DNA from 4 places in the Paenibacillus sp. P4_E11 genome. Region 3 is predicted to be linked to each of the others. Evidence: riboswitches for the same ligand, from Rfam matches in the RefSeq annotation. Region 3 holds a riboswitch; each other region holds the start of a gene.
What was found. Region 3 has a riboswitch for cyclic di-GMP ahead of AC1DWB_RS06890 (DUF3185 family protein). Riboswitches for the same ligand answer to the same signal wherever they lie in the genome.

Region 1 (4,429 bases), on a different contig from region 3:
AGCAATATTACGAACCCACACAACGATCGATTGATAGGGCTGTACCACATTATTATCGCTAAACGTCCAGTCTTGCTTCCCTCCATTGGGAGCCACATTCGTCATCGCGTAATTCTGCATCGAAACAGGTACATTTGAATTATTATAAAGTTCTACAAATTCATATAAATCCGGTGCTGCACCTTTCGGATTCACGACCAATTCGGTAATGAGCAGGCTTGGAATCGAATCACTTGCACCTGCTGCCGTTACCCAACTTGTGTTCGGCGTCAACATCATGATAGCAAGAATAAATGCTATCCATTTCTGATAAAATCGTTTCATTGTGTGCCTCCTGATAGTCTGGTAGATCAATATACTATAACAATGAATGATTTGACCTGTGTTATGTAGGTATGAAGGTTTTATTAACGTACTCAAATCTCTTACATAAAAATAGCCCAAGCGGAAACCGCTTGGGCTGGCAAATTAATGTGACCTTTCAAATACTACTTCCTAACAACAACACATAGCATTCCACATGACTCGTATGCGGGAACATCCAAAATCGCCATTCATGCGACCTGTTTCACACAGATGGCCATGTGGATTGCTTTTCGATAGATGTTGAATCAGTGTCTAAAACAGAGTTGCGGTGTCCGGGCCAGAAAGTCCACTTGCCCAGGATCAGCGTAATGGCCGGTACGAGGAAAGAACGATTCTCAACATTTCAACTTTGATGTTTTTTCATGCGAAATCGACCGAACCAACCGAATAAATTCCATGCTTCCCTTCAGTGCCATAAGTACAGCCATTATCTTCAGCCAAGGGATTACATCCGGCTGAAAGATTGTTGCAATATGCCATACCGGCACAACTTGAGTCATACTCAACATCAGGACAATAAACAGACCTGCAAAATCCAGGACAATTCTTGATATAACTTTGATAGATATTTTAGTATGGCCAGAATTGTCAGGACTCCACGGCCCAAGACAGCGCTTCGCAGTTCGAGCGGTCGTGTATAATAACCATGCGCTGAGCATGAATATTAATCCATTTACGAGCAAGTATTTCTGCGAAATGCTTAGACCAGATCCTCCAATCGGTTGTTCATTCAGTAAGTTTATGACCCCGGAGGCGATGTGGGTAGTCGTAATGACGTGTGTTTTGGGCCAAGCAGCATCGATCGCGTCAAGTACGTTAGCGAACACGATAACTCCCAGTTTTTGTTCCGGAACAATATAAGTTTGGGCTTGGAAGCCTATCGAGCCACCCGGCTGACCGATAACCGGTAAACCGTTAATGTGATCTGTCATCCAACCCATGGCGTACGTTCCCGGAACAGGTTCGGTCTGCATAAGTCGTATGCTTTCCGAAGAGAGCACGGAATCATCTTCAAATCGGCCGCCGTTCATTTGGGCAATCAAGTATTGGCTCATGTCCTTCGCACTGGAATAGAGGTAACCCGCCGGCGAATCCCCTGCAATATAAACATAGGGGCCATGATAGGCAGCGTTGTACCCCAATATCCGACGGTAGGGCGTAGCCAGTCCGTTAACAGTTGCTTCATCGAGCGTCATAAAGCTGTTATGCATTGACAGAGGGCTGAAAATATGTTCCTTCACATAGTCGCCATAGGACTGGCCGGATACTTGTTGCACAATATAGCCAAGCAGTACATAATTTGCGTTCGAATACCTGTAGGGATGTTCGGTTTGATTGGTTTGCTTTAAAAACTTTTCCGCATAAGACAAGGCGTTTTTCTCTATAGCGTTTTGATATCGATCGTTGACACTTGCCAGCGTGTTGCTAAATGTTGAGATTTGGGTGAACCCGCTTGTTTGATTAAGTAACTGACGTACAGTAATGGACTCTGCACCGTTATACTTAGTGGGGATATAGCGCTGTATAGGTACATCTAAGTCAATTTTTCCTGCTTCGACAAGTTGCAGAACGGCCATAGCAGTAATCGACTTGCCGATCGAACCTATTCCGAAAGGGGTTTCAGGTGTTACAGGACGACCCGATGAATCAGCTTGACCGTATCCCTTAAGGTAAAGAATACGATCCCCCTGTACAATCCCGAGAGCCAGCCCCGGAAGACGTTGTCGTTTCATTTCACGAGCAATATACGCATCCACTTCGGAGAAAACTGAAGTTCCAGATCGCTCTTCTTGCATACTACCATCGCTTCGCGCTGAACCGAATAGGGGGAAGATGAACAGACCACACAAGATTATTACTATAAATCTCATTCTCATTTCCATCCCACCCATCCCTAGTTATCTTTCTGTTAATAATTTCAGGGAAATGTTGAATGTCAATTTCATCTTTATGAGTATCGTGTAGACCAACGAATCAAAGAAAACGGGCAATAGTATTGTTCAAGATCCAAATCAATCGATTCGATGAGCCATTTCTTGAGGTTCTCATTCCCTTGGATATAGTAGATTTCCAAAAACAGCTGCTCTTTAGATGTATAATAGTTATAGAAAGTTCCAACACCAAACACGACCCCATAGGCCGTGTTTGGCAGATTGGGTAGCCCGGCGGTCATCACTTGAACAGTGAGAAGATCCGTGGCTTTGCGTCACTGCCTTTCGACAGTTTGCCGCTTTCTTCCTGTCACTCACACCAATATGGTTTCCCGCCCACCCTTACGGCCCGCCCCCATATCCTTTAACACGCGCCGCGCCGCACGTCTTCCGCTTGCCGCCGCAGCATCTGCCAAATTTTCTCCATGGGTGGCCCAATCTCCCGCCACGTAAAACCCTGCAATTTCGGGTACGGCTGGACCTGGAAATCGATCTTCCCTGCCTAAGTGCATATAGTCGTAGGCTGCAACTATGTTGGGGAGGTACTGCCTAGCAACGACTTCCTTCTGCCAGCCCGGTTGGATCAAGTCCAATATTTGTTCGAGGAGTCGTTCGTCAGCTGTTGGATCCGTTCCACCAGTACCATTATATTTAACAATGTGTACCACCGAAGTGCCATCTTCACTTAATCGAATAAATTTCGATTGATTCACGAAGTATATGGGTTGATCAACACCCAAAACGGAAAATCGATTTGGTACTGGAAGCCGCTTCAAAGAAAGAGTCAAACTTGCCGCCTGAATGACACGAGCCTGTTCTTTCCAACGTAAAACAGAATTGCAACCCGCATCTCCTAAGAGCTGGGAGGTTACTACGGGTGGGGTGGCGGAAATCACATGCGTGATGTCCATCTCTTGGCCGTCAGCAAACTTTATTTTACGAACGGCTCCATCATGCTCGATTTCCGTAACGTTTGTTCCTGTCATCATGGAGACGCCTGCCCGAACTGCTTTTTCGTAAAGCTGATCAACTAAGGTTTGCCAGCCATCCTGCACATAGACAATGCTATTCTTTTTCATCGCGCGTGCCATAGAACGTATGACGGGGCCAGCCAATTGGTGATCTGGGGCTTGTGAGTACGTTTGTAACCTGAATAATGCGTAAAATATATGACGAACCATCGGATCGCGAAGTTCTTGTTCAATCCAACTCCGCAGACTGATAGCCGGCACTGAATCGGCATCGATTTTTCCAAGTTTGGTAAAAAACTTTAACAACTCCATCTTACCTGACCAGCTTATGTTTCGAGAGATAATAAATTTAAGCATAGGGGTTACCTTATTGTTCCATAGAACCGATACGTTTACCGAAGGAGATCCCCCTTCCATTCTTATACCTAAATCTTGAAAGATTTCATCCACTGCCCCTCCCCTGACTATTGCATGATTGCCAAGATCGAAGATAGCCCCGTTTTTCTTGACAGATATTGCCCGACCACCAAGTTGGCTGGCCTTCTCGAAAAGGACAACGGACTTACCTGCTTGGGCCAACTCAATCGATGCCACCAAACCCGCAATGCCTCCACCAATGATTGCCACATCAAACTGTTTCATCCAACATACCTTCCTTCGCTCGGCATAATCACCGATAGATCAATTCGAAGCCCAGCGCCTCACGCAGGACGAAAACCGCCCGCTCTGTCGGCGTCAGCCTCTCCAACAGAACAAGCATGGCGTAAGACAGTAGATCACGGCGGACGACCGTCGTCTCGAGCGTATCCGCCTCCGGCGTCCGAATCGGCTCGGGGAGCCACGGACCGACGTACACTTCCCTCCTCCTCCGGGCCGACTTCTGCAGATCGAGGCAGCGATTAGTTACCATTTTGCACAAATACGCCTTCGGCTCCTCCAAACGTTCGGGATGAACGTCATACGCCTTAAAAAACACGTCCTGCACCACATCTTCCGCGTCTGCCGCAGAGCCTGTCAACTGATAAGCCAGCGTGAACAGCAGTGCTCTAAATTGATCGTATAGTTTCTCCATTCGCCGTATCACCTTTTCCGGGCCGTTCGAAATATTGCAATCTTGGTCTCGTTCGAAGCTGACTGGCTAAATCCCATGCCAGTTTCTTG
Region 2 (4,429 bases), on a different contig from region 3:
GAATACGATGAGCTGGCGAAGAAAGAAGTGCAGAAAGCGTTCGTCTATTCGTACGAGGAGTCGGCCAAGACGCTGTTCAACAATTACCTGGACAATATCGAGGCGTATTGCAACTGGCAGAAGATCAAGGATGCGTTGACCGGTGAAGAGATGGACCCGGATGAGCGACTCATGCGTTCGATTGAGGAGCAGATCGGGGTGTCAGAGAATGCGAAGAAAGCGTTCCGTGAAGAGATTCTCATCCGCATGTCGACATATTCCCGCAAGGGCAAGAAGTTCGAGCACGGCAGTCATGAACGGCTTCGTGAAGCAATCGAGAAGAAGCTATTCACGGACTTGAAGGATATTGTCAAGATTACGACGTCGACGAAAACGCCAGATGAGAACCAACTGAAGAAAATCAACGAAGTAATCAAACGACTCGTTGATGAGCATGGCTATACGACCGGTTCAGCCAATGAGCTGCTGCGCTATGTAGGAAGCCTCCTGAATCGCTAAAGAACCCCACCAAAATAAAAGTCCGGAGCTAGCTGAATGTCAGCAGGTTCCGGACTTTTTTGTATGCTATGAGGTCGTAATGCAGTTAAGGACGCTTCCTTGGCTTGGGCGTCTTAGCGAGCTTGGGTAGATGCTTGAAGCTGCGAACCATCTTCCCCTTACACAACGGACAATCTGGTGAAGGTGATGAAGCGAGCTCCTCGCGAATCCATGCTTTGCATTCCTTATTGTTGCACCTGAATATCGGCATTGGAGTTAATTCTGGTTTTGCTGTCTCTGTTAACAAATCAATATACCCTCCCGAATCAATAAACATTCCTATGGCACTGTAACAGATATCAAGTTTCATTACAAATAATTAATAATTCCAGCAAGTCCGACGAAATGAAATCGAGTGAGGTGCAGGAATTATTATGTCATCCTATTATAGGAATTACCTATTAATATTAAAGCTTCTATATATTAGACGTATAACTGGACTGGGATCATAATGAAACCAACAAGTAAAGAATTAGATCATTTAATCAAGGGAGCTGCTATTATGGAAAAGAAAGCAAGTGTGGATCAAGGAACAACGAGCATCAACATAAGTCAGGTATGGAACTCGAGGCTTTATGACAATCAGCTGGGCTTCGTCTCGGAGTACGGCAAGGGAGTCGTGAACTGGCTTGATCCCCAGTCCGGCATGAGGGTACTTGATCTGGGCTGCGGTACCGGTGATCTGACTGCTCTGATCGCCTCATCAGGCGCGGAAGTAGAAGGCATGGATGCATCGGCGGAGATGATTGCTGAGGCTAGGGCCAAGTACCCTGGCTTGCCATTCGAGGTCGCCGATGCACAAGACTTCCGCACATCACCGTCCTATGACGCCGTCTTCTCGAATGCGGCGCTGCACTGGATGAAGCGCCCGGCGGATGTGATCCGCGGCGTCTGGGATGCGCTGCGGCCCGGCGGCCGCTTCGTCGGCGAGTTCGGCGCGAAGGGCAACGTAGCGCACATTGCCACGGCGCTGGAACGGGCCGTCACGAGGCGCGGTATAGATGCCATAGCCTGCAATCCTTGGTATTTCCCGACCGCAGGGCAATATGCCACACTGCTGGAAGATCAGGGCTTCACGGTCGATCGTCTCGTGACTTTCCAACGTCCGACGGCATTGAATGACCGCGAACATGGGCTTCTCCATTGGATCGGGATGTTCGGTGGAGCCTTCACATCAGGGTTGACGAACGAACAGCTGGAGACGGTTTATCAGGAGATCGAACAGGAAGTTAGGCCAGCATTGTATGGAGAACAGGGCTGGATGGCGGACTATGTGAGACTGCGATTCGAGGCCAGGAAGCCGAAGTGACAACATGAATAACAAATAGTCCGATATGCCTATTAAACAAGGGCGGGAATCTATGATACTATAGTCTCTGGTTGGTAGTACATTAGCATGATTTGGCAAACCCGATCGAAAGACGGGGACGCAAAGCTACGGGTCTTCAGCGCAAGCTATGACAGCCGGGTTGCCCTCTAGCGGATCTTATGAACGCTGTCATATGGGCAGCGTTCTTTTAATTGTTTAGCAATGCGACAACATCAGTGTCAGGGGGTGCTAATTAATGGAAGAAGTGAAGCAGTTGAAGACCGATTTGCATCGATTAACTGTCGAATTGATTGGAAATTGCGCTTACAGCTCGATGATTTCTTCGAATATTGAATTCAAGACCCCGATTTACTGTACGAAGTTCACTGGCAAGATGAATCCGACTTGCGTCGATGTTTCAACTTGTCTCGCTTGTCAGGAATACAAAAATGGCTTGGCCCGATAACGAGCGAGAGTTGTGGAATACGCACCTTACATAATAGAAGCCCGGACTCCATTGTCCGGGCTTCTTATTCGTCTTCTTAGATTGTTAGCACAAGTACATCATTACTTGTTGACAGGCACGGCATCCTGGAAGTATACCTCTAGCGTTATACCACGTTCGGAAATTTCTTTGGCGATGTCAATCCCAACATAGCGGATGTGCCAGGGCTCGTAGTTGTAACCGGTAATACTCTCTTCCGCCGCAAGCAGTAACCAGAAGTGACAGGCCGAGTAAGGCTCGACAGCCGATGATTTACGAGTAAACAAGTGCGGGGCCTCCCATTACTCGGATGATGCAAGCATTATATCATGATTCGTAGGAGGCTTGATAACCGTACGATCCGCATCTTGTGCCGCGAATTCGGGATATGTAATATTTGATTCCAATTGTGTTAAGGTAGCATTATGTTAGCAATTGGTCGTATGATGAGAGAATGATTCACAATTAGGAGGTAATACATATGAGCATCGTCCGAATGCCGACTTGTTATTACCGACAGCATGATGCAGATTTCAGTCTCCAGATTCCTGCAGGAGGGTTTGGCGGCTGGGCCAAGACAGATTATGAATTCGATCTGAACCGTTCGGCAATCGTTGTGATGCACGCTGGTGCGTTCGGGACACCCGAAGAGTCTTCAGGCAGATACCGCTCTGTTGAATACTTGACATGATCGAATGAAATTGCCGCGATGGTGTTCCCCACTCTGCTGCAAGCGGTGCGGAAGGCAGGGATGAAGGTGTTCCATGTTCTCTTCCCAGGAGACTATTACCAGCAGCTTCCCGGCTACAGCCGCGCCATCTCAAACAACTGTTGAAAAGAGGGGCACCGAGCCGGATTCTTACCTCAGACGGATTCAGAAATTCAAGAGTGAACATGTGTTCCCTGGAATTCATCGGCAATATGACATCGATCATCACGTATATCGGCTTTGCCATTGATGGGTGTCTGTTGTCCTCTCCTGGTGGAATGCTGGACATGTCCAGACGAGGACTTGCCTGCTCCGCGATTAGAGAAGCCGTTACGGCCATTGAGACGAAAGAGTCGGCACCCTATGAAGGGGCGAAGGCCATTGCACTTTGGCGGATATCGATCCTATTCGGCTTCATCTATGAACTGGACGACTTCATAACCGCGATCCGAAGCGACTAACGAGATTTCTACATGAATGTGATTGAAGATTGGCTAGCTAGCCAGGAAGGGGACGACATGCAAAGGAAGACAAGTACAACCATCAGGTGGATACCAGCCGTCCTTATTATGGCTGTTATCTTTTATTTCTCCTCCCAGCCTTACCATCAGCAAGACCTCAGACCGAAGCTTCATAAGTTGCTTCCTGAGCAAATGATCTCCGAACAGTTCTCCAATATTGAGTTTAACTATGCCGGTGAGACCGTCAGCATAAATCGCCTTGGGGTACCCGGGTTTGTGGAGTTTTTTATTCGCAAGGGGGCGCACCTATTCATATACTTCTGTCTGGGAGGGACTGTGGCATTTGCACTAGGGCATATGAAACGGCGGGGACTGCTGTTTCTGTACAGCCTGCTGATTTGCTTCTTGTATGCGGGATCAGACGAGTTTCATCAGAGCCTTACCGGGGACCGTACGCCCTTATTGATAGATGTGGCGGTTGATACGCTCGGGGCCGCAATTGGAATCGGGTGTATGTTGCTCCTGTTGTTGTTACATGGGAAGATAGTCAAGAAGTAGAGACTGGTCGATTCATTGTTGATTGAAGCAAAAACAGCCGTTCCAAGTGAAGGACCCCCGTTGTTCAACCCAATAGGTAATTTAGGTTACGGCTTGATCCAGGTCTTCTACCCTGTTATATAGCGAACGTTCGGCATAAGAATCTCTAAGCTTAAGTTGCTTAATGAGTTCCACAAATGCCTCAGATGAAAGAGTGATCTACGGATAGCGTTGGGTTGATGTCGGGTTTATGGTTATTTTCGGATCACTCTTCCTCCTCCCCGAGATTATACAGCGGTTTAGGGATATCAAGTGACAATAAATAATATCTGTCCGAGAAACAGGCGGGGTTAGTCCCTGGCTGTTCTTTTTTCTTTGACAAGAATACTTAT
Region 3 (4,429 bases):
GCATCCACATCGCTGAAATCATCGAAACGTACAGTTCCTTCTGCTGTGGTGAGCTCTATATGTTTATCCTCCAGGACCAAGCTGCCTGCTGTCCCTTCGATTCGCCAATCGCCGGACCACTCTGTCTGCTTACCTCTCGTTATCGTGGAGCCGCGAAACGTTGCTTGAATACCTGCCTGCATGTCCATTACAAGATGCAACTCATGACGCTGTACGGCCATGATGCTCCCGACCTCGCGACCCGTCAAATAGCGAAGCAAGTCGAAATGATGCACGTACAATTCCTCCAGCACCTCGGTCGGCTCCACCGTGACCTTCTCCCTAAGGCGATAAAAATCGCAATGAATCGTCCGGACATCACCAATGGACCGGTCATGCAGCAACTGCTTCAACTTGCGAACAATTGGGAAAGCGCGATAATTCTCAGCGATCATGAACGGAATGCCTTCTCGCTCCGCCCTTTCCACGACCGCGATAGCATCCTTATAATTATCGGCAATCGGCTTCTCGCAGAACACCGGAAGCTTGTGGTCGAAGGCCAAATGGTTAATCGCGGTATGCGCCTGCCTTGGCGTCACATTCACCAGCATATCCGGCTTTTCTCGTTCGATCGCTTCCCCCACTGATGTATAGAAGGGCACACGGTCCACGTTCACTTCCTCATTCTTGCCAGGGTCGACATCCACCACGATCAATTGGATGTCGCTGTGCAGGTTCCGTAGTCTCCGGTACCACCCTGATCCGAATCCGCCCAAGCCAACCAACACCGCTTTCATGCGATCCCTCCCGCTATTCCGTCACCAAGTCAGATGTAATTGTTTTCTAATCTTAATCGTACACCTTCCAGACCCGCTGCTCTATGTCCTAACTTTCGCTCGGTTGTGTTTTGTTACGTTTTTAAGTCTACTCATTTATTCGACATTAATTGCAGGATTTTCCTATCGTATGTCGAATTTAATGAGCAGCAAGATGCATATTATGGTTATTAAGAACCAGTGAGCCGATAACGAAGTCGAATGAACCAAAGGCAAATCCGTACGAAAGGCGGAGACGCAAAGCCACGGGTCTAATGCTTCCCTTCAGAAGCGATGACAGCCGGGTTGCTTTATACAACTTCGTTTTTTTGCTGTGCATCAATTGCGTAGGTTGTGACATCAAGAAGGAGGATAAGAGAGAATGATTAGCTTTTCATGGTGGCTGCTATTGATAATTGGATGTGCGTCGGTATTCGTAAAACAACTGCTGGAACAGAACAACATCATCCGATCGTCGGCTTCTATTAAAAATGCGATGTGGATATTGTTACTGATTGGCTTCATCTACGATGTGATGGGTCTCTCCACCCGAATGATAGGGGATGTTGCGTACTATACTCAGCTATATGTATCTGATTCTAGTCCAGTAGTGATATTCTTAGCGCTATATTACGCTGTATCGCTGGTTCTTATGTACTTATGGCTGAAGCTTGAAAACTCTGTGAAATTTTCACCATACATACTTGTCGGTCTATATGTCATCCTGGCCAAAACATCATTCAGTGTATTCCGCTTAGCCATTCTGATCGTATTAGTTGTGCTTGCGGTTGTCGCACTTGTTCTATGGATTCGCGAGAGAAACAAATCGGGTATTCAGTCGGGGACAAGATCTACTGTGTCTGCAGCAACACCGTGGTCAGGAGCCGGAGCAGCGAAACCATCGACAGCCGGATCATTCCAAACGAACGACTCCATTCGTTACATTATCGGCGGCATCCTCCTTGTTGGCGGTATCCTGCTTGTGGTTTATGGGATCGTGCAGATGAACACGGACGAACAGCAGATCAAAAACATGATTTCACAGTTTACAAAGAAGGATGCGGGGAATCCGGGCGTTACTTATATCGTATTCGGTTCGATCGCAGCGATTGCTGGTATTGTGATGCTGGGGATCAAGCGGAAGCCGATAGGTGCCATGCCGTTACATACTCATCTCCCGCAACAGGCGCAGGTAGCGCAGTCTGAACAAGCTGCCGTACGTGAGACTTTCCGAATCGAAGCAGAGGAGCAACAAGGTGCAAGCGGGGCAATCGTGCCAACCGTGCATCCGAATCGAACGCACAAGTTTTGTACGAAATGCGGGACGAAGAATGAAATCCGTAACCTTTATTGCAAGCAATGTGGTGAACGATTTATAGATGCAGAGGAGTAGACACGATGATTTGTACAGCATGTAAGCGCGAGAATGATGAGGGGTCCAAGTTTTGCAACGATTGTGGACATTCATTTGAGCAACCGACCACAGCACTTCCCGGCAATCGCAGGAAGCTAGTTGTCGGATTATTAGCGGCAGTCCTTGTGGTTGGAGGCGCTATGATATGGAATAGCCGCGCGAAAGTGGACAATGATGAACGTTCGCCCCAATCGACCACAACAAGTGCTTCGCAGCCAGCGAATTCCAAAGTGTTCAGTAAAGGCGCAACTCCAGTTGAACGATTACAGAACATTCGCACGTTCGCTCTTGGCTTTGTGCAAAATGTGAATAATAAGCAATATGAGGCGTTACCGGATTATTTCGCAAAAGCTTTCTATGAAGGAAAAGTAAGTAAAGACCTCAGTCGGATCGTCGGACCAGGGAATAAACCATTCTGGAGCATTCAAGAAAATACATGGATTGTTTTCCCGGATCACCCTACTCGCGCTGACGTGGTAAGCAGATTGAAAGACAATACGGTAAATGCAAAATATCCACTCTCGATTTGGAATGTCGACGTTCGAGCAGACGGGAAAGAAGCCATTGTGTATGCCGCCTATTATAATAGTAATGAAATAGGGCACAATTATCTCTACCTTCATATTGTCCAGGAAAAAGGCAATTGGAAAGTGGGACGTATCGGCAAAATATATAATGTAAGGACGGACTATAAATATAGTGAACTACCATCCGACCTCTACACGATCGGCCAGGAATTTGCTGATCTCTATAACAAGCAGGATTTTGCTATGGTAGAGAAAAAGTTCGGTATTCGCTACGCACTCGATTCCGGACCAAACGCGAGATTTAATATGAACGACGTGCTCAAGCTTCCGCAAGTCGGTTTGATGCAAGCATTCAACGCCAGAAAGGAAATAAAAGATTTCAAACAAGTCAATTTGTACACCATCGGGAATGAACCCCTGTTTGCCCTACGTGCTTCGCAATATACACTCTTAATTGCAGAAGGCGGTACGGTAAGAGGATTACGTCCGAGTTATGCCGATTTCCCATGAGTTCGAATGATTGTTGTCTTACACGAAAGCAGCCCCCGGCACATCCATGCCGGGGGCTGCTTCTCTACGCCATTACTTCACGCTCTTGTTATACTGTACCAGCTTCTCATTGATGCTCTTCGCGGCAGCGTCCAGCGCTTCCTTCGGGGATTTCTTCGTGTTCAACACTTCCTCGATAGCCCCTTCGACGATTTGACGAGCTTCCGGGAATACGCCCATCACGGCGCCTTGCGTAGCCGTGTTCGGCTTTGTCGCATGAAGCTGGTCGACAGCGGTCTTGAACTGTGGATACTTCGTCATGTTATCCTTAACGATCTGCTGATCGTACGCTTTCTTCGTAATTGGGAAATAGCCGGTATCGATATGCCATTGTGCCTGCACTTCGGGGCTGGCCAAATATTTGATAAACTCCCAAGCCGCCTTCTGCTCCTCTTCCGGCTTGTTGTTCAATATATACAGACTCGCCCCTCCTACGACGACTCCTCCATCTTTGCCATCTGCGGGCTTCGGCAGAAAGGCGGTCCCGACTTCGAACTTTCCTTCAGCCGTGCTCACAATGCCGCGAAGCGATGCGGTGGAATCGAGCGTCATAGCGATTTGTCCGGCGGCGAACGCTTTTTTGGTATCGTCGGTTTTGCGACCCAGGTTGGTCGCGGTTTTGTTGTCGACCATCTCTTTCCACCACGTTAACGTCTTCACACCTGCCTCGGAATTCACCTGAGATTCCGTTGCTAGTCCGCTCCGACCATTGCCATTATTGAGGTATTCCGCACCTTGATTGGCGAAGAACTGCTCCATGAACCAGCCATAGATCGCGAAGGAGGCTCCAGCTTTACCATCCTTGGTCAACGCCTTGGCTGCCTTGGCAATATCGTCGTATGTCTTGAGTGATACGTTTGGATCTAGGCCGGCCGCTTTGAACATGTCTTTGTTGTAGTACAAGATCGGGTTCGACGTATTGAATGGCATCGAGTTCAGCTTGCCGTCCATCTTGTAATAGTTCACGATGTTATCTTCGAGCTGGGACAAGTCGAACTTGTCGGCATCAATAAACTTCTGTACCGGGGTAATCGCCTTGGAGTCGATCATGAATCGGCTACCGATTTCGAACACTTGGATAAGCGATGGACCGCTCTTGGAATCCATCGAAGCTTTCATTTTATTTAAGCTCTCATCGTATGTAC
Region 4 (4,429 bases), on a different contig from region 3:
TACCGCTGGTGTACCAGTTGTCTCGCCAGAGGCACCGCTGGGTAGCTAAGTACGGACGGGATAAGCGCTGAAAGCATCTAAGCGTGAAGCCCCCCTCAAGATGAGATTTCCCAATTAGTAAGACCCCTTGTAGACGACGAGGTTGATAGGTTCGGGGTGGACGCGCAGTAATGTGTGGAGCTGACGAATACTAATCGGTCGAGGGCTTATCCTATTCACTCTTACCCGGAGTGACCAGTTATACAAGTTGCGGCTCGTTACCGCTTTCGCATCTAGTTTTCAGGGAATAAGCATTTAACAGGATGGCTAGTCCGTCCTGAAGAGTGTGATCTACACATGGCTGTGTAGAAACCTGATCTATACCCTTATTACGCACTTCGTTTGGTGACGATGGCGGAGGGGAACCACGCGTTCCCATCCCGAACACGACCGTTAAGCCCTCCAGCGCCGATGGTACTTGGACCGCAGGGTCCTGGGAGAGTAGGACGTTGCCAAGCAGGAGCAGATAAACAAGAGAACCCCTACAATATGTAGGGGTTCTCTTGTTTTGCAGGTGCTGGGAGTATGAAAAAAAATTCCAGATATTATTGTAAATATGGAGCGAAACCTGTATATTATAATACAGTGCTTAATTCGACATCAATCGACATGCAAAGAAGCCAGGCGAATAAGAAAAAAGGCAAATCCGTACGAAAGTCGGAGACGCAAAGCCACGGGTCTACCCCGCCTCAACAGGCGGCAAGATAGCCGGGTTGCTCTAAATGAGCTTGGTTTCTTTTTGTCATTTTAGGGGATTTCATATGAAATTCGGTGTGAATATTTGGATGGTTTGCCTGTTTTTGTGGATGGGAGCTGGGTTTCAAGGATATTTTTACGAGACGGGTTATTTGATGATGACGGTTATTTCAATCGGTGTAGCCCTTATTGCCGGTTATGTACTGAAATCCGTTTCGTTTCACCCCTACTACCACGGACCTATATTGCTGTTGGTTGCGCTTTACTGGGGCTCCATAGCCTATGCGGTCGACCACGAGAAAGCACTGCTTGAAGCGATCAAGGTGACAAGTCTGGTTCCGATCGCCCTGCTAGCTGCAACGATTACGCCCGAACAGCGGACAAGCCTATACAAAGCCTGGGTATGGAGCGGGAGCATCGTATCGATCATCGGAATTGCGTTTCATATGGATCGGAATGGACGTCTGGAGTCGACATTCGAATATGCCAACGCTATGGCGATCTACTTGCTTGCGGCTATTTTGCTTGCCATTCTCCTCTATCTCAAACAACGTCATAAGTTCTACTTCGTGCTAATGGCTCTGAATGCGGCAGGCTTGCTGCTTACGATGTCCCGTTCCGTCTGGGTGTTGTGGGCCGGGGCTCTGTTGCTCACGCTAGTCGTATTCCGGGAAGCTAGATGCCGTACGGCGGTGGTGTTAGCCGGGGCCGCTCATGCCGCAGGCTACCTATTGGCTGCTCTGGTAAGAACGGATGCCTTGTTTTTGTGGCAGCGGGTGAAGAGCATCCAGCCGGAGACGTCGGAATTTCGAATTCGACTGGTCTATTGGCAAGACAGCTTGTCTGTCATTCGGGACTATTGGTTGGGCGGGACCGGAGGGGGTGGATGGAGCATCATCCAAGCCGCCTACAGATCTCAAATGTATTATGTCCGTTACGTGCACAATCATTACATTCAGCTTGCTCTGGACATAGGGGTTATCGGGTTGGTTGTTTTTCTGGTTGCACTTGTAGCTTTTTATATAGCAGGATTTCGACATATAAGGCGTTTTGACGTATTGGCCGGCAACGCGTTTTGGACGAAAGCGGCCATGCTGTTGGCGGGTTGTATGCTGGTGCATGCGGGGTTTGATATTGATTTGGAGTTCCCGCTTCTCTTTGGCTTGCTGGTCGTTGTGCTGTCGGTCCCCTTTCATAGAAGCAAAGAGCCGAGGGCTCGTTCCGCTGGCAATAAGCCCCCGCTGAGAACGATCTTCGTGTCAAGTACGGCAATCTGCTGCATGGCTTTCGTTATGTGGGTAGGCGTCGGGTACATGGTAAAAGAACAAGCGATTCAGCTAGTCAACCAGAAGAAGTGGGAGCAAGCGCAAGCGGGCTTTGAGAAAGGGGCTTCCCTGATGCCGTGGTCCCATACGATCCTCTATGAATCGGCCAAAGCGTATGTCAGGCAAAGCAACGAAACGGGTGACCAAGCCTGGCTGGTTCTGGCGAATGCGCAGCTGAACGAAGCGATTCGACGCGTACCCAAGGAAGATTTATATCAATCCCTCAGGGTTGATCTAGATAAAGCGCTGTCCCATTAGCGCAATTCAACATGAACAGGAGAGGAAACATGAACAAAGTTCGAAGCCTGAAACGCCTATGCTACATGATTACGATTTCGTTGTTAACCTCGATGCTGCTGCCGATTATATCGTATGCCGCATCAACCGTGCAGTTCACGTACGACAGCTCAACGGGGAAATTGAGCGGTTCGGTCTACGTGCAAGATCCTAATAAAGTGCAAGTCAGCGTTCAAAATGCCGTATACGAGCTGACGAGCATTCCATTGAAAGAAATGGCGAGCCAATATATTACATACGACGACAATAACGCTCCGCTCAAGTTGGCCAGATATGAGCTTAACGTCGGGGTGAATAACGCGCCGAGCAAAATCATTATGAACGCTTGCGGGCAATCGGTAGAGGTTGTCCAATACGGCGGATTCAACAACTACAAGTTTTACGCATCCTCCGATTCATGGCGGCTGGGTCCTTACCGAACAACCGGCCATCAGTTTTTCACGGTGCATCCGGAAGCCGCTTATATAATGGCTGGAGACAAGCTTGTGGACTTCGTGGCGGCGGATAACGATTCGGATACGATTTCCGTAGATTTGCCGTATGGGGGCGGTTCGTCCAGTGTACTTAAGGCGGTGTACGCTTCTGATTTTACACTGTGGGACGATACCGTTAGTCAGTCCGTATATTTGAACAAGGCTGAGAAGAAATCCGACTACTTTATCGTGCAAGCAGGCGCCAAGCTGACGGCCGGACATCAATATACGCTCAAGCTGTCCGTGACTGCAGATGGGGATGAAATTAAGCTTCCGACCACCAAAGGCTTGTACAGTGCCAGAGTGTCCGTAGGGTATATCGATTCGGATAACTTTATGGTTACCAAGAGCCGGGTGTATTTCGACAAATTGAACATCGGGGTAGTTACACCTGACGGTACGCCTGGAAGCAAAGGCGCGGGAGCGCCGTTCGCTGATATGAGCAGCTGCTCTGGTTCTGGCAATGGTAATGGTACTGAAAATGAAAATGGCAATAGCAATGGAAATGGAAATGGGGGCGGTGTGAGCCCGGGCACTGCACCATCCGGAGATCCGAGCATCAAAGAAACGGACCAAGGGGTTCAACTGGGCGGCGGTGCGGTTACCGTGACCGAAGCTACCGAGTCTAATGGCCAATTGGTTGCCAAAGTAGTGCTGACCGGCGATAAGCTGGGGCAGGCATTGGACCTGTTGAAGAATAAGGCTGAAGCGAATCAAATCGTTGCCATCGACATTAGCGGAACGAAAGCGGCGACTGCTCAAGTGGAATTCCCGGCGGGCATCCTATCAGGTGCAGCGACTAAAACCCCGAATGCCGTGCTGTCCATACAAGGGAGTCATGTCGGGTATGAGCTTCCCTTGAGCGTGCTGAATTTGCAAAGCATCGTGCAAACCCTTGGAGTCCCGATAGAACAGGTAAAGGTTATCGTGACGATGGAGCAAGTAATCGGATCCCCAGCGGCTCCCATTGCGAATCAAGCGACTTCGTCCGGAATGACGCTGGTTGGTGATCCATACGAATTCTCCATCCGCGTCGAAGCAGGCGGCAAGAGCGTACTGGTTAACGATTTTGGAAACACGTTTGTGACCAGAACGATCACGCTGCCAGGAATATTTGACGTTAGTCAGCTGGCGGGTGTGCGATATGATTCGGAAACGAAGACATTTTACCCTGTTCCAACGATATTCTCGACAGTAAACGGCCAAACCCAGGCATCGATGGTTCGAAACGGAAACAGCATGTACGCCGTAGTCACTCATCAGAAATCATTCGAGGATTTAGCTAAGCATTGGTCCAAACAGGATGTAGAGTGGTTAGCTTCTAAAATGATCGTGCAAGGAATGACAGATTCGTCTTTCATGCCTGACGATTCGATTACAAGAGTACAGATCGCATCGTTGTTGGTACGGGCTTTCGGCTTGACTGAAGATCGCAAAGCCTCATCTTTCACGGACGTATCCGCAAATGACTGGTTTGCAGGCGCAGTAGGAGCTGCGGTAAAAGCAGGGCTAGTCAGCGGGTTTGAGGATCAAACGTTTCGTCCGAATGCTGTATTGACAAGAGAACAAATGGCCGTAATGGCATCCAGAGCCCTTGCG

Region 1: linked by a shared signal. The riboswitch ahead of AC1DWB_RS27550 (serine hydrolase domain-containing protein) and the one ahead of AC1DWB_RS06890 (DUF3185 family protein) in region 3 are both predicted to bind cyclic di-GMP.
Region 2: linked by a shared signal. The riboswitch ahead of AC1DWB_RS06060 (hypothetical protein) and the one ahead of AC1DWB_RS06890 (DUF3185 family protein) in region 3 are both predicted to bind cyclic di-GMP.
Region 4: linked by a shared signal. The riboswitch ahead of AC1DWB_RS18695 (O-antigen ligase family protein) and the one ahead of AC1DWB_RS06890 (DUF3185 family protein) in region 3 are both predicted to bind cyclic di-GMP.

Annotation. Positions count from the first base shown of each region.
Region 1 covers NZ_JBFUIX010000112.1:5,967-10,395, reverse strand. Annotated here, with positions in the region: partial or broken gene AC1DWB_RS27555 (lamin tail domain-containing metallophosphoesterase family protein) at 1-324, opposite strand, end outside; gene AC1DWB_RS27550 (serine hydrolase domain-containing protein) at 702-2,249, opposite strand; cyclic di-GMP riboswitch class I at 2,520-2,605, opposite strand; gene AC1DWB_RS27545 (phytoene desaturase family protein) at 2,612-3,910, opposite strand; partial or broken gene AC1DWB_RS27540 (sigma factor) at 3,954-4,340, opposite strand; gene AC1DWB_RS27535 (FAD-dependent oxidoreductase) at 4,315-4,429, opposite strand, start outside.
Region 2 covers NZ_JBFUIX010000009.1:58,579-63,007, reverse strand. Annotated here, with positions in the region: gene AC1DWB_RS06075 (PrkA family serine protein kinase) at 1-498, shown strand, start outside; gene AC1DWB_RS06070 (cold-inducible protein YdjO-related protein) at 584-748, opposite strand; gene AC1DWB_RS06065 (class I SAM-dependent methyltransferase) at 1,040-1,846, shown strand; cyclic di-GMP riboswitch class I at 1,931-2,014, shown strand; gene AC1DWB_RS06060 (hypothetical protein) at 2,103-2,312, shown strand; gene AC1DWB_RS06055 (hypothetical protein) at 2,414-2,617, opposite strand; gene AC1DWB_RS06050 (hypothetical protein) at 2,812-3,021, shown strand; gene AC1DWB_RS06045 (hypothetical protein) at 3,252-3,500, shown strand; gene AC1DWB_RS06040 (VanZ family protein) at 3,513-4,058, shown strand.
Region 3 covers NZ_JBFUIX010000011.1:6,297-10,725, reverse strand. Annotated here, with positions in the region: gene AC1DWB_RS06895 (cupin domain-containing protein) at 1-776, opposite strand, end outside; cyclic di-GMP riboswitch class I at 1,017-1,108, shown strand; gene AC1DWB_RS06890 (DUF3185 family protein) at 1,177-2,187, shown strand; gene AC1DWB_RS06885 (hypothetical protein) at 2,373-3,245, shown strand; gene AC1DWB_RS06880 (ABC transporter substrate-binding protein) at 3,318-4,429, opposite strand, start outside.
Region 4 covers NZ_JBFUIX010000049.1:9-4,437, forward strand. Annotated here, with positions in the region: partial or broken rRNA gene AC1DWB_RS18685 (23S ribosomal RNA) at 1-214, shown strand, start outside; rRNA gene rrf (5S ribosomal RNA) at 381-497, shown strand; cyclic di-GMP riboswitch class I at 669-760, shown strand; gene AC1DWB_RS18695 (O-antigen ligase family protein) at 801-2,318, shown strand; gene AC1DWB_RS18700 (S-layer homology domain-containing protein) at 2,348-4,429, shown strand, end outside.